DNA from 2 places in the Lachnospira rogosae (ex Hitch et al. 2025) genome. Region 2 is predicted to be linked to the other one. Evidence: predicted binding sites of a transcription regulator. Region 2 holds the regulator's gene; the other holds the start of a gene.

Region 1 (11,804 bases), on a different contig from region 2:
GCTTTCCAATCATATAAAAAGCTGCCTGCTTCATAGCCTTAATATCCGGAATATCAAATGTATGATAAGCATACTTTCTTGTAAATACATTCGCTACATTAGCCATATCTATCTTGTATACATATGTCTTCTCCCTCGCATTAAGCTGGCTATGAAATCTTTCATCTACTAATTCCACGCGATTAACAGCTATATCCCTTGGAAGATATCTGTTAAGGTAATTCTTAACCTCTACAGGCTGGTACTTATCATTAAGCTTGAAATTAGCTGTCTGATTAAGTGCATGAACACCTTTTTCTGTTCTGCATCCAACATATATATCAATATCTTCACCTGTCATCTTCTGAATTATCTCTTTAATCTTACATTCTATAGTGTTAGAATTGGAGTCCTTGCCCATTCTGACCCAGCCGTCATATCTCCCACCATCATATTGAAGTTGTAATCTATAATTGTACATCTATTCTTCCATAACCTTTTCAATTGTATTAACAATCACGTCCATATCAAAAGGCTTCTGTATAAAATCAGCCGCTCCTTTCTTAAGAGCCTCTATCATATTAGCCTTCTGTCCTGCCGCTGTTACCATAATAATCTTGGCATCAGGGTCTATCTCTATAATATCCTTAACTGCATCTATTCCGCCAAGAACCGGCATTGTAATGTCCATAGTTGTTATATCCGGTCTGTATATTCTGAACTTTTCAACGCCTTCTGCTCCGTTAACAGCCTCTGCAACAATCTCGTGTCCAGCCTGTTCAAGCATATTTCTTAAGAACTTTCTTGAAGTCTTAGAATCATCTACTATCAAAATCTTCGCCATAATATTCCTCCGTTCCATATGTCTATAATTAACCACCCGGCTTGTGCAGAAGCATTTAGTATCTGTAATCAACTGCAAATGCAATATATCTATAACAATTCATCAACTAACAAATAATTGACTGATGATTATTAACAACTTCAGCTTCTGTAATACGCCTTAACTATGTACATATATTTTTATACATTAAGCTTAACTTTATCATCTGCAACCATAAGCAGATTAAATCTATGTCCTTTCATATTAAATGTAACTACATACATTCCATTATCCGCTTTAATCTGTGTATCCTGATAAAATACTGGTGGGTGTAAAGACACCTCTATCTCTTCATAACTGAGCTTAGTCGCATATGCACCATTAATAATATTAATAAGCTCGCATATTGCATCATAAGCATCAGCATCAAACTTATTCATATCTTCCTGGGAAAATGTAGATGCAACGCAAAGAAGGTCAGCATCTTCACCTGCTATCCCTAAGAATACATCTATATCTCCGTCCATAATCTGACAGCCAACAAATTTGCCATCAAATTCCTTCTGATATATTATTCTCTCAAGTTCAATCTCAGTGCTCATAAACTGTGTAAATACCTTTAAAACACTCTGCATCTGCTTATTATAATATTCTGTATTCATATCAAGAAATGTTGTAACCATATCATCTATATTACCATCCTTGATAACCTGCAATTCATTGTCAGTAAATACAGATCCAGAATGATTCTTAGCAATATACTTGTTAATCATCTTATCCTGCATACCTCTTCTCCTTGTGCATAACCTTCTATAAATACATTATTCATACAATTTTACTGTAAGATTATTATACATCAAGAAAACATATATTAGCAACATCAATTTTCACTTATAAACACTTATTATCGGATTTTATTTTCACTTATAAATGCTTATCAGTTTAATTGTTTAGACAGTTTATTCAATTTGCCACATTTATCATATACAACTTGTGCATATTTCACATTTAATATCCCAAAGATAATACACTAAAATTGACGCACAAACAACCCCAGCATTAAAATTAATTAATGCCGGGGTTGATTAAATATCTATTATTCTAATCTGTTTATAATAACAGCTTTATATTAAGCGTTCTCTACTGAGTAGTTAGGGGCTTCCTTAGTGATATGAATATCGTGTGGATGACTCTCTCTTAATGCAGCAGATGACATCTTAATAAACTTACCTGTCTCCTGAAGCAATGGAATTGTAGGTGCTCCACAATAACCCATACCTGAACGAAGACCTCCCATAAGCTGGAATATTGTATCTTCAACAAGTCCCTTATATGCAACACGTCCTTCAACACCTTCTGGAACAAGCTTCTTAGCACCTGTCTGGAAGTATCTGTCCTTGCTTCCATTCTCCATAGCTGCAATAGAACCCATACCTCTATAAACCTTATACTTTCTGCCCTGGAATAACTCAAATGAACCAGGAGCTTCATCACAGCCTGCAAGAAGACTTCCGAGCATACATACACTACCACCGGCAGCAATAGCCTTAACTATATCACCTGAGAACTTGATACCACCATCAGCGATAACTGGAATACCGAACTTCTTAGCTTCTGCATAAGCATCCATAACTGCTGTTACCTGAGGTACACCAATACCAGCAACAACTCTTGTTGTACAGATAGAACCAGGTCCTATACCAACCTTAACTGCATCTACACCAGCTTCGCAAAGTGCCTTAGCAGCTGCACCTGTAGCAATGTTACCAGCGATTACCTGTAAATCAGGGAATGCTGACTTGATATTCTTTAATGTTGTAATAATATTCTTAGAGTGACCATGTGCTGAATCAATTACAATACAGTCAACACTTGCATCAACAAGAGCCTGAACTCTATCCATAACATTGGCTGTAATACCAACTGCAGCACCTGCAAGAAGTCTTCCCTGTGAATCATGTGCAGACGCAGGATACTTAATAGACTTCTCAATATCCTTTATTGTAATAAGCCCTCTTAACTTGAATTCATCATCAACGATTGGAAGCTTTTCTTTTCTTGCCTTGCCAAGGATCTTCTTAGCTTCTTCAAGAGTAATTCCAACTGGAGCTGTTACAAGATTCTCGCTTGTCATACATTCCTTAATTGGTCTTGAGAAATCTTCTTCAAATTTAAGATCTCTGTTAGTAATAATACCAACAAGCTTTCTATCATCATCTGTGATAGGAACACCAGAAATTCTGAACTTACCCATAAGTTCGTTAGCTTCCTGTAATGTATTATCTGGATGTAAGAAAAATGGATCTGTAATTACTCCATTCTCTGATCTTTTTACCTTATCAACTTCCTCTGCCTGCTGCTCAACTGACATATTCTTGTGGATAATACCTATACCACCCTGTCTTGCCATAGCGATTGCCATTCTATGTTCAGTAACTGTGTCCATACCTGCACTCATCAAAGGAATATTAAGCTTAATATTCTTTGTAAGATTAGTTGTTAAATCGATCATATTAGGTGTTACTTCTGAATACTGTGGAACTAATAACACATCGTCAAATGTAATGCCCTCACCAATAATTGTACCCATTTTCCTTTGTCCTCGCTTTCCTGTGAATAAAATAATTAAGTTATATGCGCGTAATAACGCAATTCTTGGTACAAAAAAATCCGAATACTTAATTCGGACATTTCTGTGTGGAGAAATCTGATAAACGTTCTATCATATTCCTTTTGTTTATAATATTAGAATTGTATCAGAGCATTTTTTAAAAGTCAATAACTTTAAACACATCTTTTTCAACAACATTTTGTATGCTGTGAAGAATACGTTCATCAGGATATACAAATACCCTGACCAGTTCGTTATGTTCATTATAAGCATATATGACAACCGAATCGTGGTTGCTTGCACCAACTGAATAATCATAAGTCTTAACGTCCATATGGTTCATACGGAGTGCATCCTGCGAATCAGCTCTTGCCACAAGCTTTGCTCTTGAAAGTGTATACACACCACATCTTTTTCTTGCTGATTTTGCCATAATCCTATCAATCGTAAGCGTATCATCCACTATCGAATACTCAAGCTCTGCATTATAATACTGGAATACCAAAAATGTCATCACCGCAAATAATGCAAGCACAATTATTCCAAATGTTCTTGTCTGTGGTATGGTTGTAGCCGCCACAATACAGCCTATTATAAGCAATGCCTTATAAACAACTGCTGTCTTAGGCGGTTTTACCTTTACTATCTGTTCTACTGCTACATCAAACATAAAACTACTCCTATCTTGTAATACTTCCAATTAATCAAAGTAATTAATTTTCTTCTTAGTGCCTGCAGCCGCCTTAACCTTTACATCTGGTATCTCATAGTCTTCTATATCAATTATATCCTTGCTTTCGTCGCACATTATAAGTAATTTAGCAATCATTTTAAGCTTTTCTTTCATTCCGAAGCTTCCACCAACACTATAAGCTGTGCCATTTACTTCATATCTGTTCATTGATGAGAAATATACTGGTCTGTCTTCTTTAGCAACATCTGTATAATCTTTAACATCAATACATAATAAAGCATCTGCTGCTTCCTCTAACTTGTCTGGGTGCTTAGCTATAACAGAACTGCATATTGTTCCAAGCATATCTGTCTGGTTCTGCGCGTATTCATTACCATATACGCTGAATTTCACAAGTGCTCCACTTCCCTTGCCGCCAGCAGAAGAACCACCTCTGACCTTTACCGCTGGAAGTTCAACCTGTTCTGAGCTGAATATCTCTGGGCTTTCACCACATATATTAAGCAGAAGTGCCATTTTCTTTAACTTGTCTACTACTGAATATGATGTTCCAACGCATATATGGCTTCCATTAGCGAATTCAAAGAATTCACAGCTTCTGAAATATGTAGGCATATCTGCCTTACGATTCTCAGAAAGACTATAATCAACATCAGATACGCAGTTCATCCCATTATACGAAGGAAGTTCGTCCACAGTATCCTGATGTTTATTAAGAATATGTGCAAAAAATGTAAGCATCATATCTGACTGATTAAGCTCATACTCCTTGCCATAAAGCGTAAATCTGATATCACCTGTACTTGTAGCCTGTCTTGTTCTGGTGTTATCAGTTATATTGTTGTTGTCTGTAGATGTGGCAAAATCATCTGTAGTAACGCTGTCTGTTGATGTGCTATTTTCATCATCAATAATATCATTGCTGTCTATTTCATTGATATTTGTGTTATTATTTGCCACATTGTTATTCTCTGTACTCTGAATATTATCAGAAGTTCTATTATTCTCAATGTCAGCTTCTGTAGTATTATTCTTAACGGCTGGTGCAGAAGCACTGCTCTGACTTGCTGTAGATGATGTAGTTGTGGCAGATGATGAAGCATTGATGTACTTTTCTTTAAGTTCCTCCAATACATCAATATTAATTTTGTCATTCTTATCATTAGTAAAATTGTTATACATTAACTGTGCACAATCACCAGCTGTTCCATATTTCTGAATACTATAGCTTGACTCTTTAAAAATATAACTAAGCATACTTATCGCAACTCTATGTGCTGTATTCAGACTATCTATAGTTGACCTGACATCTTTCTTTAACTTGCTCTTTACTGCAATATTATCTTCCATGACATCTTTAAGGACATTTACTTCCTCTGGAACCATCTTTATTGCCATACTCTGACTTTCTTTTGCAACTGTATTATTATACACTGCATCTTCCATTTTTTGTATTGTAGACATATTATCATCCAATGCAATATAAAAATTCTCAAGATACTTACCTTTTTCCATCTTTAAATCCTCTGAACGTGTTACAAGCTGTTCTATAAGGCAGGCATAACTACGGAAATAGTTAAGACTAAGAAATGAAATCATAGCAACACAATCAACATCATATAAACGCTCCTTAATATTCTGTAACCAGTTCTTAGAAATATTCTCCTGAAGCTCTATATCTATATATACATTAATTCCACGTTTTCTAAGTTCATATACAAATTCATAAACTTTCTCTTTATCCTTACTTGCATAACTTACAAATACATAAGGTTCACCCTTTATCCATCCATCTTCAAGTTTCTTTTTAAGCTCATCAATATCAGCCATCACCATTCCTCCTGCGTGACAATTAAAATCCAATATGGAAGTATTATAACATACCCCCTGACTTTTTTAAATAGAAACAACTATCCCTGGTATTTTATCTTGTAATATTTCTTACCCAAATATACTTCTTATAATGTATATATACTGCCGGGAGCTTTACAAGCTCATCAAGGCTTATTATGATATATACAAGCCAGACTGGTGCATTGAATACAAATGCTGCAACAAAGCCAAGTGGAACTGCAAAGAACCACATTGCACCAATATTTCCCTTCATATCAAACTTTGCATCACCACCAGCGCAGAATATTCCATCCAGAACAGTTGTATTCACCGACTGCCCCATCAGATTAATGCCGAGGACTATCAGCATAAAGCCAAGATACCCCTTCGCTGTATCTGACATAGGGGCTGCACGCGATACAACCGGAGCTATAACTATAAGAAGCAGACCTGTTATTATCCCAATCGCTATTGACAGTCTTGTAATTCTTCCACCATATTCCCTGGCTTTATAAAGCTTACCTGCTCCTAGTAGATTACCTATAATAATTCCTGCCCCGGCACTAACGCCCCTTATAACGCACTGTACCATACTCTTTACTATACTGGCTATGGAATTCGCTGCAACAGCATCACTTCCCATATGTCCAAGTATAACTGAGTATAATACAAATGCAATGCCCCACACTAAGGAGGCACATAGCACAGGCATTGTGTAATACCAGAAATCTCTTGTAAGTGCTTTATCTGTATGAATAATTCCTTTCCACTCCAGAGTGGCAATCCTGTCTTTGTTAACTGCAATATATGCCCATACAAGCTCTATCACTCTTGATATTACAGTTGCATAAGCCGCTCCACGTATGCCAAGACGTGGCATACCAAGTAGTCCAAATATAAGGACAGCATTGCAGACTATATTAACTGCAACTGCTGATGAGCTGATAACAGAGCTTTGAGCTGCCCTTCCTGTATTCTTAAGAAGAATCAGATATACCTGTGATACTGCACACAGCACATAGGATAAGGCTACCGCCCTGATATATAGTGTACCGCTTGCAATAAGCTCCGGTTCGTTAGTGAATATCCTTATAAGTCCCTCAGGTATGAGAAACGCAAGAATAGTGAATATGCCACCTGACAACAGATTAGCATATAAAGCCACCGGCATGACCTTTTCAATAGCTTTTATGTCCTTCTTTCCCCAGTACTGTGAAATCATTATTCCTGAGCCTGCTGTTATCCCTGCTATAAACAAATTAAGCACAAACTGTATCTGTCCGGCAAGTGAAGCTGCAGACAACGAGGTCTGGTCTACAAAGCCCAGCATAACCGCATCTGTGGCACTCACAAGTGCCAACATAAACTGCTGTATAGCTATCGGAACAACCAGTTTAACCAGCTTTTCTGACAAATCATCATTCTTTCTTCTATTAAAAAACATAAACCAAGCTCTCCTGAAATATATGAATCAGCTCAATCTGCTGTAATCCACTTAATAACCTTGATAGCATAACATATTGCTTATACATTACACAACAAAAAGTCCCCTTGTTTATGAATATAAAACATAAACAAAGGGACTTTTTTAATATAATGTAAGTGTTAAATTTATTTTATCAACTTACTGATGTATAGCAAATTATTACTTATTACATCATTCCGCCCATACCGGCAGCTCCTGCTGGCATTGCTGGTGTATCTTCTTTGATATCAGCTACAACTGACTCTGTTGTAAGGAGTGTTGAAGCTACACTTGTAGCATTCTGTAATGCACTTCTTGTAACCTTAGCTGGGTCAAGAATACCAGCATCAATCATATTAACGTATTCATCATTAAGAGCATCGTAACCTGTTCCTACTTCTGACTCTCTTACTTTGTTGATGATAACTGCACCTTCAAGACCTGCATTGTGAGCAATGTGGTATAAAGGAGCTTCAAGTGCCTTAAGAATAATCTCTGCACCTGTCTTCTCATCACCACTGAGTGTAGCAGCAAGTTCAGCAACCTTCTTAGAAGCGTGGATATAAGCAGAACCACCACCTGAGATAACGCCTTCTTCTACAGCAGCTCTTGTTGCATTAAGGGCATCTTCCATACGAAGCTTAGCTTCCTTCATCTCTGTTTCTGTTGCAGCACCAACTCTGATAACAGCTACGCCGCCTGCAAGCTTAGCAAGTCTTTCCTGTAACTTTTCCTTATCAAAGTCAGATGTTGTTTCTTCAAGCTGTGCACGAATCTGTGCAACTCTTGCTTCGATATCTTCCTTAGCACCTTCGCCGTCAACGATAACTGTATTTTCTTTCTGAACCTTAACTGACTTAGCTCTACCAAGCATATCCATTGTTGTATCCTTAAGTTCAAGACCAAGTTCTTCTGAGATAACCTGACCACCTGTAAGAATAGCGATATCCTTAAGCATTTCCTTACGTCTGTCACCATATCCAGGTGCTTTGACAGCTACAACATTGAATGTACCTCTTAACTTATTAACGATAAGTGTCGTAAGAGCTTCACCTTCAACATCTTCTGCAATGATAAGAAGCTTAGCACCGCTCTGGACTATCTGTTCAAGAACTGGTAAGATTTCCTGAATATTAGAAATCTTCTTATCTGTGATAAGGATATATGGGTTATCAAGGTTAGCTTCCATCTTATCCATATCCGTTGCCATATATGCTGAAATATATCCTCTATCGAACTGCATACCTTCTACAAGATCAAGTTCTGTCTTCATTGTCTTAGATTCTTCGATTGTGATAACACCATCATTAGAAACCTTTTCCATAGCATCAGCTACCATCTGACCTACTTCTTCATCACCAGCTGAGATAGATGCAACCTTTGCAATCTGGTCTTTTCCTGTAACCTTCTCGCTCATATGTGCAATAGCTTCAACTGCACAATCAGTAGCCTTCTTCATACCTTTTCTTAAGATGATTGGGTTAGCACCTGCTGCTAAGTTCTTCATACCTGCATTAACCATAGCCTGTGCAAGAACTGTAGCTGTTGTTGTACCATCACCTGCTACATCATTAGTCTTAGTAGCAACTTCCTTTACAAGCTGGGCACCCATATTCTCAAATGCATCTTCAAGTTCGATATCCTTAGCGATTGTAACACCATCGTTAGTGATAAGTGGTGCACCATATGATTTATCAAGAACTACGTTACGTCCCTTTGGTCCGATTGTAACCCTTACAGTATTAGCTAATTTATTAACACCCTCTTCAAGAGCTTTTCTTGCTTCAATTCCGTATTTAATTTCCTTTGCCATTGCTATTACCTCCATTATTATCTGTAATAAAAATATATCTGATATCAACTAACTATCACTTTTCATATATCCGCCAGTAAACTGGCTGTATCTGATTAGTCCTCGATTACCGCAAGAATATCATTCTGCTTTACAACGATGTATTCTTCATCATCAAGCTTAACTTCTGTTCCAGCATACTTAGAATATATTACCTTATCACCAGGCTTAACCTGCATTGTAACTTCCTTGCCATCAACAACCCCGCCAGGTCCAACTGCAACTACCTCTGCCTGAGATGGTTTCTCCTTTGCCTGTCCTGGTAATACGATACCTGACTTTGTAGTTTCTTCTGCAACTAATGCTTTAATTACAACTCTGTCTCCTAATGGTACTAATTTCATATATATCCTCCATTCCGCTGTCTGAAATGTATATGGCAGCAATTTGTTTTTTGCTTGTTAGCACTCATTTCAACCGAGTGCTAATTTCAATAAAATTAAGATAGCACCCGGCTAATAATTTGTCAACAGCTATTTCTAAATATATTAATGATTTAACATTTTGATTATACTTTTTTTATTTTTTATTCTTATTAGCGACACCCATCTTGACAGTCTTTCCATAATAGAAAAGATACTGCTGTGCATATCCGCCAAGCTCGCCAAATCTTTCCTTAGCAAATGCAGCTATAACATCTTTGGAAGTATCATTTCCGTCAAAATACAGATATTCCATTATTCTTTTTATCCACACATCAATAGGAAAGCTGTCCCTTTTACCCAATGCAAAAAGGCTTACACAGCTTGCGACCTTGTTGCCAACCCCTTTTATCTGACACATTTTCTCAATGCCCTGCTCACTATCCAGTGCAATAAGCTCATCATAGCTGATTTTTCCCTCGCCGACACATTTTACGGCATCATATATGTAAGGTGCTCTAAAGCCTGTCTTTAATTCCTTCAAATCCTCTACTTCTGCTTTGGCTAACTTCCTTACATCAGGAAATGTATACATAGGTACACCTTTCACCTCACCCGCATAATCGCCATACTTTGCAGAAATATCTGCAACAATCTTCTTTATATGTGGTATCTGTTTGTTCTGCGATATAATAAATGAAATAAGTGTCTCAAAAAATTCCTGATTAAGAATTCTGACACCTGACATTGCCTCAATTGCTTCCTTAAGCTTATCATCTTTCTTTAGAAGCCTTTCCTTTATAAGACCATAATTCCTGTCTATATCAAAATAATTTCTCCACAAATCCATATACAGCTTCTCGTCAGTATCATAAAATACAATTTCTTTTTCAGTCTGTATTATATGTAACATATGTCCAAATGCTGTAAGGACATAATCATTTTCATCAAGCTTATTAAAATGGAAGCACTGTCCACATTCAAGTGTTTCATTCAATTCAAAATCATCAGGTTTGTTAATAATATAATCGCTCATATTAATTCTCCTCCCTGTACAAAATAAAATGCACGGTATATTTATTATCAGACTGCCATAAATATCCATATATCTAGCAGTTGTGTATTATTTTATAATGTAATATAATTATAATATATGATGTAATAATACCAAATTACATTTAATTTAACAAAGTAATAAACCTAAATTATTATAGAAAGATTTATTAACATATATGAAAAATTTATATAAGCCTATCCATAAGCGTGTCTGCGTTATACTCACACTTGTGCTTTTATCTGTCGCATTGACAGGCTGTACAATTCCAATATCGTTTAATATGTCTTCCAATTCAGCTATGACAATACCTAAGGCTGCATTTTCCCAGTCCGCAGATACAACGGAGGAGATTGTGCAGGCTATAATTGCAAGTATGGATAGTGATAATAATGTCTGCGAATTATTCATTACTGATGAGGAGTTAATTGATGCCAACAAATGGCTTTCATTAATTAACGGCATAGAACAGTTAAGATGTGAATACAGGCGCATTAAAAATGGTTTCAATGTGCGGATAACTTATGAATGTTGGGACAATTTTGCAATTATTAAAGCTTACAGAAGTGAGTCAACATATAATCTTAATGAACGCCAGCTTGTGCTTTATGACAAATATACCAAAATACTTGAAGAGATTATTTCGCCAAATCAATCTGATATAGAAAAAGAGATTGCCATACACGATTATCTCGTTGATAACATCAATTATGTTGATACCGGCGACTCTTCCTACAACGCCTACAGTGCATTAATCAACGGAATTGCCGTATGTAGCGGCTATACTGAATGTTTTAAGACATTGTTAGATATGCTTGGAATAGAAAATGCAACGATTTCAGGAGAGGCTGGCGGACAGCAGCACATATGGAATGTTGTCAACCTTGATAATCACTGGTATCACGTTGATGTAACGTGGGATGACCCTGTTGGCTCATCATCTGATTATATCGACCACTCATATTTTAATATCAGTGCTGACGATATGGCACTCGACCATACTTGGGACAGAAGCCGTTACTCCGCTTATGAAAAATGTGGTGCAAAATATTCCTACTGCAGATACAAAAAACTACCTTTAATAAGCAATGTCAACCAACTAAATAAACTCATATATTCAACAGTTAAAAA
Region 2 (11,804 bases):
TCTTCTTTAACTCATCAAATGTATCTCCCGCCTCTATATGGATAAATGGCTTTGTTTCATCATATAACCAGCTATCCATCATAGTAAGATAATACATAAGTCCCTTTGGATATGGACCATAATCTGCTTCTCTGTATTTGAATTCGTAATAATTAATTCCAGCTTCTATTGTTCTTTCATTAATTCCGTCCTTAACAAGCTTTTCTAATGTGTCATTGATAACTGATACAAATCTGTCCTGCTCCTTAGAATTAGAATTCTTGGCAACTATTGAATATACAGGCTGGTAAAGTGATGTCTCATAACTTGAATATACATCAGTGCTTATACCTGCATCTAAAAGTGCCTGCTTAACAGGTGCTCCCGGTGTCATAACAAGTGCATAATCAAGTATCTGGAATGCAAGATAAAGCTTGGCATCAACAGAAGTTCCAATAACTGCATTATATGAAAGATAAGTATTATCCTCTAATGACTCATCTTCTGTTATGGCATAAGGCTTTGTTTCATATACAGGCTTGTCAAATGCTGCCTGTCTTTCTATATTGGCATGAATATCAACATCTGATACATCAAAGTCTGATAGATATTCCCTGTCAAGATATTCAAGTCTTTCATTAACGTCCATATCGCCATAGATATATATATAGCTGTTAGATGGGTGATAATATTCCTCGTGGTACTTAAGGAAATCTTCATACTTAAGTGTAGGTATAACCTCAGGGTCACCGCCCGATTCATTCTTGTATACAGTATCTGGGAATAATGATACAAATGTATATCTTGAAAGCACGTCATCTGGTGATGAAAATGCCCCCTTCATCTCATTAAATACAACGCCATTATACTTGATATCATCATCTGCATTATCAAGTTCATAATGCCAGCCTTCCTGCATAAATATCTCTGGCTTTTCATACATTGCAGGATAGAACACTGCATCCATATATACATCCATAATATTCTTAAAGTCAGTATCATTACAGCTTGCCACTGGATATACTGTCTTGTCTGGATAAGTCATAGCATTAAGAAATGTATTAAGTGAACCCTTGCACAATTCAACAAATGGATCTTTAACAGGATATTTTCTTGAACCACACAATGTTGAATGTTCAATTATATGCTGCATTCCTGTATCGTTAAAAGGTGGTGTCTTAAAACCTATTGAAAATACCTTATTATTATCATCATTAGATATAACGACAACCCTCGCTCCTGATTTCTTATGTCTTAATATAATACCTGCTGAATTAAGATCTTTTAATTCTTCTTCAAGGACAATATCATATCTTGCATTACTGCCACTTATTATGTCTGATTTATTCAATTCTTCTATCTTCTTTTTAACGTCAAAACTCATCTGATAACCTCATCTAATCAATAAAATCAATATTCTTATATATTGTACCATACCTTGCCAATATTGTAATCTATTTATATAATTTTTATAACCAGCAATTATTTATAACTTGATAAAATCTTATGGCATAATTTTCATTTTTAAAATACTTGCCAAATACCAAGTTTATTGTATAATTAATTGTTTGCATATAAACATATTATAATATAAGCTGTCCCACTTATTCTTTAACATATATTATATGCAGCTAAATTACAAATTATATTTAATGCACTATGCGAAAGCGTTAGTGCTGGAATGGAGGTTATATGGAAAAAATATGGATTACCGGTGCCAAAGGCCACGTTGGTACTGCACTTTCTGCTCTCTTAGACTGCCGTGAGTATGAAATATTCCCTACTGATGTTGACGAAGTCGATGTTACAGACCTTGAAGCTGTCAACAATTATGCAAGAGTTAATCGTCCTGATATCATTATCAACTGCGTTGGTTACAGTGATGTTGCAGGCTGCGAAACTAATCCTGACAAAGCATTTGCGGTAAATGCTGTAGGAACACGAAACCTTGCTGTTATGGCACAGTCTATCGGTGCAAAGCTAATTCACATATCTACAGATGATATATTCTCTGGTACAGAGGATCATTCTTATAATGAATTTGATACACCTAATCCTAGAAATATATATGGTAAAAGTAAGCTTGCCGGCGAAGCTTATATACAGTCTTTCTGTTCGCGTTATGTGATACTAAGAAGCAGCTGGGTATATGGAATAGGACAGGATTTCCTTAACACTGTACTTTCAGCAGTTAAAGATCCTTCTGTAAATGAACTCACTGTATCTGAATATGAATATGCGTGTCCTACAAGTGCTTCTGAGCTAGCCAGAATTATTGAATATTTCATTAAAAATGAGTGTCTTGGAATATACCATGCTGTATGTCAGGGCTCTTGCAGCCGTCTTGAATATGCCAGGACTATTCTTGAATATGCCAATGCAACAGACAAGTTAAAACTTGTTCCTGCCAACAATAATAAACCAGTATATTCAGTTCTTGATAATATGATGTTAAGACTTGAACACATTGAACAGCCTAAGAACTGGAAAGATGCGCTTAAAGAATATATTAATTTATCAGGAGGCTGCTAAAGAATGGAAAAATCTTTAAAAAACACAAAAAAGCCTATGGGGCTTTCTACTAAGATATTCATAGCACTTATAGCCGGTGCAATAAGTGGTGTTTTAATCCACTATTTTATGCCAGCAGGCTATATCCGTGATTCAGTTATCGTTGAGGGTGTCCTCTATGTAATTGGACAAGGTTTTATCCGCCTTATGCAGATGCTTGTAGTTCCACTTGTATTCTGCTCACTTATATGCGGAAGTATGGCTATCGGTGATACTAAGACACTTGGTAAAGTAGGTATTAAAACTATTCTTTTCTATCTTCTTACTACTGCTGTTGCTGTATCAGTTGCATTATCAGTTGCTATGCTCATCAATCCCGGTATTGGCGTTACAATTGAAAATGTATCTACAAGCAGTGTAACTATCACTGAGAAACAACCACTTACACAAACACTTCTTAACATAATACCTAAGAATCCTGTTGAATCACTTGCAACTGCTGATATGCTTCCAATTATCGTATTTGCATTATTCGTAGGTATTCTTTTAGCGAAAATGGGTAATAAGGCATCAACTGTAGCTAACTTTTTCAGTCAGTTCAATGACCTTATGATGGAAATGACTATGGCAGTTATGAAGGCAGCTCCTATCGGTGTATTCTGCCTTATCGCAAGAACATTTGCTAATATTGGTTTTGACGCATTTGTTCCAATGCTTAAATATATGGGCTGCGTAATACTCGCACTTGCTATCCAGTGCTTCGTAGTATACCAGTTACTTTTATTTCTCTTTACAAGACTTAATCCATTTAAGTTCCTAAAGAAGTTCTTCCCAGTTATGAACTTCGCATTTACAACAGCTACATCAAATGCAACAATTCCGCTTTCAATCAACACACTTGATAAAAAGCTTGGTGTAAGCAAGAAAATATCATCTTTCACAATACCACTTGGTGCTACCGTTAATATGGATGGTACATCAATTATGCAGGGTGTTGCTGTAATATTCGTAGCACAGATATTTGGAATTACACTTTCTCCATCTGACCTTGTTACAGTAATTATAACAGCTACACTTGCTTCAATCGGAACAAGTGGTGTGCCATCTGTAGGTCTTATAACACTTGCAATGGTATTCCAGAGCGTAGGTGTTCCAACAGAAGGTATTGCCCTTATTATGGGTATTGACCGAATTCTTGATATGTTAAGAACAGCCGTTAATATCACTGGTGATGCTGTATGTACAACTATCGTTGCTAATCAGGAAGGCCTTGTCAATAAAGAAACCTTTAATTCTGATGTTACTGTAGATAACTAATTATCAATAAATATTTATTAATATTATGAGCAAAAGGGCTTCATATACCTGTCACACAGATATATGAAGCCCTTTTAAATAACATTATTCAATTGTCATCTTAGCGATAATCTGAATTATGTAGCCTGAACTAATTACTTAGAACGGATTTCCTTAACTAAAGCAACTGCCTCAGCTGTCATATCCTTAATCTTATCGAATTCTCCAGCCTTGATTAAGTCACCCTTAACCATCCAAGAACCACCACAGCAGAAGATCTTATCGCAAGATAAGAATTCTTCAAGGTTAGATGTATTGATACCACCTGTAGGCATAATTCTTACTGTTGTGTAAGCTGCACACATAGCCTTAATCATCTTAATTCCGCCTGCTGCTGTAGCTGGGAAGAATTTAACTCTTGTAAGACCTCTCTTAACTGCCTGAGCAAGTTCAGATGGTGTTACGATACCTGGCATTACAGGAATATTCTTAGAGATACAGTAATCAACGATTTCTGGATCAAAACCTGGGCTTACGATAACTGAAGCACCAGCTGCTACAGCTCTGTCAACCTGCTCTGTTGTAAGTACTGTACCTGCTGCAAGTACCATATCTGGATATGCTTCGTGCATAAGACGGATAGATTCCTCTGCTGCTTCTGTACGGAATGTAACTTCTGCACATGGAAGACCTCCTTCTACTAATGCCTTAGCTAATGGAAGTGCGTCCTTTGTATCATTCAATACTACTACTGGAATTACTCCAAGTTCTTCAAACTTATCTGCTATATTACTCATTATAATAATAGCCCCTTTCTTTTAATTATTCGACTGATACTTCTCAGTGTCTTTGATTATATCATAATTCTTTAAATACGACAATGAAATGATATATTTCGTTTGTATTTTTATAAGAACTTTATGCATTTATTTAAAGAAGCCCTTCTTCTTTGGATGTTTGTGTTCCTCTCCTGTAAGTGTCTTATCATATTCCATAAGTGCTTCTTTCTGTTCATTATTAAGCTTTGTAGGAATATCAACAATAAGTGTAATGTAATGATCTCCTCTTGTCTGAGGATTTCTTAATGTTGGCATACCTTTGCCTCTGAGCCTTACTCTTGTACCTGAAGCTGTTCCCGGCTTAACTTCATATATAACTTCACCATCAACAGTCTTTACCTTGACTTCTCCGCCAAGAACTGCTGTAGGATAGCTTATTACAACATCTGAGAAAATGTTATAGCCATCTCTCTCAAATGCTGGATCTGCTGATATCATTACAGCTACTAATAAATCGCCTCTTGGACCGCCATTAGTACCTGGCTCGCCCTTGCCCTGAATACGGACACACTGTCCATTATCAATACCAGCAGGTATATTAACTTCAATTGTCTTCTTGCTGCTTATATAACCTGTTCCATAGCAGTCTGGACACTTTTCTTTAACAATCTTACCTGTTCCGTGACAATCTGGGCAAGGCTGTACGCTTCTCATCATTCCAAGGAATGACTGCTGTGTTACTGTTACCTGTCCACGTCCGCCACATTTCTTACAAGTTTCAGGACTTGTTCCCGGCTTTGCACCTGTTCCGTGACACTTAGAACATTCATCCTTAAGTGTTACATCTATCTTCTTCTTAGTTCCTGTAACTGACTCAGCAAATGTAATTCTTACATTAACTCTTATATCTGCACCACGTCTTGGTCCGTTGCTGTTACGTCTGCTGCTTGAACCGCCTCCGAACATACCACCGAATATATCACCAAATATATCGCCCATATCACCGAAGTCAAAATCAAAGCCGCCACCGCCAGCTCCACCTGCACCGCCTTCAAATGCTGCGTGTCCGAACTGGTCATACTGTCTTCTCTTATCTGCATCACTAAGAACTGCATATGCTTCTGATGCTTCCTTAAACTTAGCCTCAGCCTCTTTATCTCCCGGATTCATATCAGGGTGATACTTCTTAGCTAACTGTCTATATGCTCTTTTAATTGCTGCATCATCTGCGTCCTTAGGCACACCAAGGACCTCATAATAATCTCTCTTTTCTGCCATATAGGTTCCGCCTTTCTATACCCGAAAGGAGTCAGGTACCCTGATACGAGTCCTGACTTCCTTTCTGATTTCATCTATAATTGTCAAGTCTTAAGAAGTCTTTATATAACTCCATAATTAATCATTGTTAATTACATTAACTCTGATATTATAACCTTCAATAATCATAGACCACATCATATATATTACTTAATTATACTTCCTTGTAGTCACCATCTACAACATCATCACCATAAGGTGCGCTTCCCTGTGCATTATCAGCACCTGCGCCAGCTCCCATATCAGGACCAGCACCGGCTGTGCCTGCACCCTGAGTTGCTTCATACATCTTAGCAAAGAGGTTCTGTGCTGATGTCATAAGCTTTTCTTTAGCTGCCTTAATCTCATCAACCTGAGCATCTGTCATATTCTCAGCATCTGTTGATTCAACAAGTGACTTAAGTGCGTTAAGGTCTGCCTCAACATTTGCCTTGTCGTTAGCATCAAGCTTGTCGCCAGCTTCATCAAGAGCCTTCTGTGTCTGGAATACCATAGAGTCAGCTTCGTTACGAACTTCGATAGCTTCCTTACGCTTCTTATCCTGAGCTTCGAACTCAGCAGCTTCCTTAACAGCCTTATCGATATCTTCATCAGACATATTAGAACCAGCTGTTATTGTAATATGCTGCTCCTTGCCTGTTCCAAGATCCTTAGCAGATACATTAACGATACCATTAGCATCGATATCAAATGTAACTTCAATCTGTGGAACACCTCTTCTTGCTGGAGGTATACCATCAAGTCTGAACTGTCCAAGTGACTTGTTATCCTTGGCAAACTGTCTTTCACCCTGTACTACGTTGATATCAACGGCTGTCTGGTTATCAGCAGCTGTGGAGAATATCTGGCTCTTCTTTGTAGGAATAGTTGTATTTCTCTCGATAAGTCTTGTAGCAATACCACCCATTGTCTCAATTGAAAGTGAAAGTGGTGTTACATCAAGAAGAAGGATATCACCAGCACCGGCATCACCAGCAAGCTTACCACCCTGAATAGAAGCACCGATAGCAACACATTCATCTGGGTTAAGTGACTTGTTAGGTTCGTGACCTGTTAACTGCTTTACTTTATCCTGTACAGCTGGAATTCTTGTAGAACCACCAACTAATAATACCTTTGAAAGTTCTGAAGCTGTAAGACCTGCATCTGAAAGTGCGTTCTTAACTGGCTCAGCTGTCTTTTCTACTAAGTCGTGTGTAAGTTCATCGAACTTAGCTCTTGTAAGTGTCATATCAAAATGCTTTGGACCTTCTGCTGTTGCTGTGATGTATGGAAGGTTGATGTTAGTCTGCATAGCACTTGATAATTCCTTCTTAGCCTGCTCAGCAGCAACCTTTAATCTCTGAAGTGCCATTGTATCTGTAGAAAGATCTACGCCTTCCTTAGCCTTGAAGTCATCTAACATATACTGTGTAATAGCATTATCAAAATCATCACCACCAAGTCTGTTGTTACCAGCAGTAGCAAGAACTTCGATTACACCATCACCGATTTCAATGATAGATACATCGAATGTACCACCACCAAGGTCATATACCATAATCTTCTGCTCGTGTTCATTATCAAGACCATAAGCTAAAGCAGCAGCTGTAGGCTCGTTGATAATTCTCTTAACATCAAGACCTGCAATCTTACCAGCATCCTTAGTTGCCTGTCTCTGTGCATCATTGAAGTAAGCTGGAACTGTGATAACAGCTTCTGAAACTGTCTCACCAAGATAGCTCTCAGCATCAGCCTTTAACTTCTGAAGAATCATAGCTGATATTTCCTGTGGTGTGTACTTCTTACCATCAATATCAACCTTGTAATCTGTACCCATATGTCTCTTGATTGAAGAAATTGTCTTATCAGCATTAGTAACTGCCTGACGCTTAGCAGGATCACCTACTAATCTTTCTCCGTTCTTTGTAAATGCAACTATTGATGGAGTAGTTCTGATACCTTCTGTGTTAGTAATAACAACTGGCTTACCACCTTCCATAACAGCTACGCATGAATTAGTTGTACCTAAATCTATACCAATAATCTTGCTCATAATTATCTTCCTTTCTATGTCTTATATAGACATACTGTTTAATAATATCAATTCTATTTGTTACAAGTGTGTGTATTGTTCTGATAAGCCCTAAGCCTGTAAACGACTTCTTTCTATATCACAACTACCCACATACTTTACTTCTGGTAAAAGCTCATACCATTATACATCAACTAAATATTCTGATGTATTAGTTAGCAACCTTTACCATACTGTGGCGGATAACCACATCTCTATATGTGTAACCCTTCTCGAACTCTTCAACGATAATATTCTCGCCCTGAGAGTCATCTTCCACATGCATAACTGCATTATGAAATTCAGGATTAAACTCTGAACCAACTGCCTCGATTGGCTTAACCTGTAAGTCTTCAAGCATCTTAATTGTCTGCTTGTAAACCATATCCATACCTTTGGCAAATGGTGTTTGTAACTCTTCCTCTGTCACTGACTTAAAGCCGCGTTCAAAATTATCTACTATCGGAAGAAGTTTCTTTACTACATCCGAAGCTCCCATCTCGAACATTGCTGACTTTTCTTTGTCAGTACGCTTTCTGTAGTTGTCAAACTCAGCCATCTGACGCTTCAAACGATCTTGTAAATCCTCAATCACAGCGTCCTTCTGGTCCTTTTTATTATTTATATCAACTGTTTCCTCCGCTCCTTGCGCATCACTTGCGTTGTCAGATTTCTCTGCCTTCACATCTGCGTCAGACGAGCCCTGAGCTTCTACAGTATCAGCGTCTTTATCTGTATCTGATGTAACATCTGTATCATTAATATTAACATCTGCTTCATCAACATTATTAATGTTATTATCTTTCTTAGACACCTTATCTCCTCACCTTTCTATGATTTCTTGAATACATCATCCAACTGCGTCCTCATATTCTTCAAGGTTTCCACAACCTTTTCATAATCCATACGCTTTGGACCAATAATACCAATTGTACCCTTCATTCCATCCTGTAATTCATATGTTGCTGTTACAACGCTACAGTCTTTCATAGATTCAATCGGTGTTTCATTTCCTATATATACCTGAATACCATTGTTGGAACTACTATCCTGTTCATCAACACTATTGTCATCATCAACAACAAGATCTGACAGGCTCTGCTTTTCCTCCAAGGCATATATAAGCTCACTGGCTTTGGTTGAATCACTAAGTTCTGGATACTTGAATATGTTGGTTGCACCGCTTGTATATATCTTTAAATCATCTGCGCTGCTTATTGTATCAACAATCGCATCAAGAACTTCTTTGACAAGATTAATATGTTCTCCTGCCTGATTTTCCATCTTTGAAACAATGCTCAAATTCATCTGTTCAAGAGTAAGCCCTGTAAGTGTTGTATTAATAAGAATGTTAAGCTTTAACAAATTCTCCTGTGACAAATCCTCGCTTACTGTTATCACCTTATTCCTTATAAGATTGCCTTCCATAACTATTACGGCTAATATCTTATTGGCTTCAAGCTGTGATAACTGAACGAACTTAAGCTTATTGCCTGTTACCTTAGGTGTCGTTACCATAGTTGCATAATTAGTATCTTTGGCAAGAACCTTGGCAACATTCTGAAGAAGCTCTTCTACCTTTTCAACCTTCTCACCTAACATATCCTTCATTGAACTTAATTCCTGTTCTTTAACAGCAACCTCGTTCTCTCTGTTGGTTATGTTCTGTTCTTTCTCAGACATCATATCGTCTACATATAATCTGTAGCCTTTATCTGTAGGAATTCTTCCTGCTGATGTATGTGGCTGAACTATATACCCAAGCTCTTCCAGGTCTGCCATCTCATTCCTTATTGTCGCGGAACTAAGCTTCATGTCTGTGAACTTAGATATCGTTCTTGAACCAACTGGCTCGCCTGTTTCTAAGTAGTTCTTAATGATTGCTTTAAGTATCTTTACTTTACGCTCATCAAGCTGTTCATCAAGCCCCATGACATACCTCCTTTTCTTTGTTGTTAGCACTCAATAATCAGGAGTGCTAATATCAACATAATTAAGGTATCACTTTGCAAGGGTGATGTCAACAATTAATTTAATTTTTTGTATAAATAAATTATAAACTTTATTAAGTGTTTGGAGAAGGGGGTGGGGCTTCGGGCACCAGAAAGCTGATTGGGTATTTCTAAGACTTTCCTTTTGTTGTGGTTATGAGGGACGCAAACGCTCAGACGCAACGTCCTGTTGCGTATTCGCTCCATCGCACATCCGTGTGCGATAATTCTATCAGAATTTCCTATTACATAAAAAACTGCTGTGTAAATCTGGGGCTTTGCCTGATTTACACAGCAGTTTTATTGAGGTTAAAATTATTCTTAATAGAAATTACTTAGGATTAGATTATATTCCTAAGAATTTCTTTACTTCATTGGTCATCTCGCTTACTTCACATACTGTGTTGTGGAGGACTGGAGCTGTTCTGATTTCTTCGATAGCGTTAGGAACTTTTACTTTAGCAAGTTCGCTTAACTTATCTACAAGTTCAAAGTCACCCATTGAAGCATACTTAGGGTCGATTGCTTCCATTACGCTTCTTGTAAACTTGTATGGGCTTGCTGTTGAAGCTATAACTGTCTTAGTTTCGTCCTTAGTGTCTGCCTTGTACTTGTTATAAACTGTAGCAGCTACTGCTGTATGTGTATCTATAACATATCCACAAGTTTCATATAAATCCTTTATAGTAGCAGCATCTTCCGCCTCTGTAGCATAGTTGCCATAGAAATCTGAAAGCTGTGCTTTCATATCAGCAGTAATCTCATACTTACCTGTTTCTTTAAGTGAAGCCATAAGCTCGCTGTTCTTCTCAGCACTGTTGCCTGCTATTCTATAGATAAGTCTTTCAAGGTTGCTTGAGATAAGAATATCCATAGATGGTGATGTTGTAAGAACGAAATCTCTGTTTCTGTCATACTCACCCGTTGTAAAGAAATCGTATAACACCTTATTCTCATTAGAAGCACATATAAGCTTATTAATAGGAAGTCCCATATTCTTAGCATAAAATGCAGCAAGGATATTACCAAAGTTACCTGTAGGAACTACTGCATTAATCTTTTCACCTGCCTTGATTTCTCCGTTAGCAAGAAGTCTTGCATATGCATATACATAGTATACAATCTGTGGAACAAGACGTCCTATATTTATTGAGTTAGCTGATGAGAACTGGAAGCCGGCATTGTTCATAACCTTTTCAAGTTCCTTATCACCAAATATATTCTTAACACCTGTCTGTGCATCATCAAAGTTACCCTTAATTCCAATTACGTGAGTATTAGCACCCTTCTGTGTAACCATCTGCTTTTCCTGAATAGGGCTTACACCGTTCTTAGGATAGAATACAACAATTCTTGTTCCTGGAACATCTGCAAAACCTGCAAGAGCTGCTTTACCTGTATCTCCTGATGTTGCTGTAAGTATTACTATTTCATTTTTAACATCATTCTTCTTAGCTGATGTTGTAAGTAAGTGTGGTAATATAGATAAAGCCATATCCTTAAATGCAATAGTTGCACCATGGAATAATTCTAAGAAATATGCACCCTCTGCCTTAACTAATGGTGCAATCTCTTCAGTATCAAACTTAGAATCATAAGCTTTGTCAATACAGTTCTTTAACTCTTCTTCTGTAAAGTCATCAAGCATAAGCTTCATAACTTCATAAGCAACTTCCTTATAAGACATCTTTGAAAGTTCTTCTAAGCTCTTATCTAATGAAGGAATAGATTCTGGTACGAATAATCCACCATCTGGAGCAAGTCCCTTTAATATAGCCTGTGAGGCTGTTACTCTTACACTATCATCCCTTGTACTTCTGTAAAATAAACTCATCTCTTATTCCACCTTCTTATTTTATTGGGGTGAATCACAGTCAA

Evidence for each region. The regulator HrcA, encoded in region 2, represses chaperone genes, less so after heat shock. The targets are predictions, from matches to a motif close to TGTTAGCACTCNNNNNNNNNGAGTGCTAACA.
Region 1: the regulator HrcA is predicted to act here: its motif matches at 9,657-9,687, upstream of WMO14_RS06705 (co-chaperone GroES).

The regions. Positions count from the first base shown of each region.
Region 1 covers NZ_JBBMER010000004.1:111,116-122,919, reverse strand. The annotation lists gene truA (tRNA pseudouridine(38-40) synthase TruA) at 1-460, opposite strand, end outside; gene WMO14_RS06740 (response regulator) at 461-823, opposite strand; gene WMO14_RS06735 (chemotaxis protein CheX) at 1,003-1,587, opposite strand; gene guaB (IMP dehydrogenase) at 1,932-3,392, opposite strand; gene WMO14_RS06725 (DUF6106 family protein) at 3,571-4,083, opposite strand; gene WMO14_RS06720 (toll/interleukin-1 receptor domain-containing protein) at 4,114-5,937, opposite strand; gene WMO14_RS06715 (MATE family efflux transporter) at 6,032-7,384, opposite strand; gene groL (chaperonin GroEL) at 7,593-9,218, opposite strand; gene WMO14_RS06705 (co-chaperone GroES) at 9,314-9,601, opposite strand; gene WMO14_RS06700 (DNA-3-methyladenine glycosylase family protein) at 9,777-10,655, opposite strand; gene WMO14_RS06695 (transglutaminase domain-containing protein) at 10,852-11,804, shown strand, end outside.
Region 2 covers NZ_JBBMER010000002.1:252,021-263,824, forward strand. The annotation lists gene WMO14_RS03530 (insulinase family protein) at 1-1,363, opposite strand, end outside; gene rfbD (dTDP-4-dehydrorhamnose reductase) at 1,672-2,511, shown strand; gene WMO14_RS03540 (dicarboxylate/amino acid:cation symporter) at 2,515-3,807, shown strand; gene WMO14_RS03545 (bifunctional 4-hydroxy-2-oxoglutarate aldolase/2-dehydro-3-deoxy-phosphogluconate aldolase) at 3,942-4,583, opposite strand; gene dnaJ (molecular chaperone DnaJ) at 4,713-5,843, opposite strand; gene dnaK (molecular chaperone DnaK) at 6,037-7,917, opposite strand; gene grpE (nucleotide exchange factor GrpE) at 8,108-8,749, opposite strand; gene hrcA (heat-inducible transcriptional repressor HrcA) at 8,767-9,867, opposite strand; gene thrC (threonine synthase) at 10,273-11,760, opposite strand.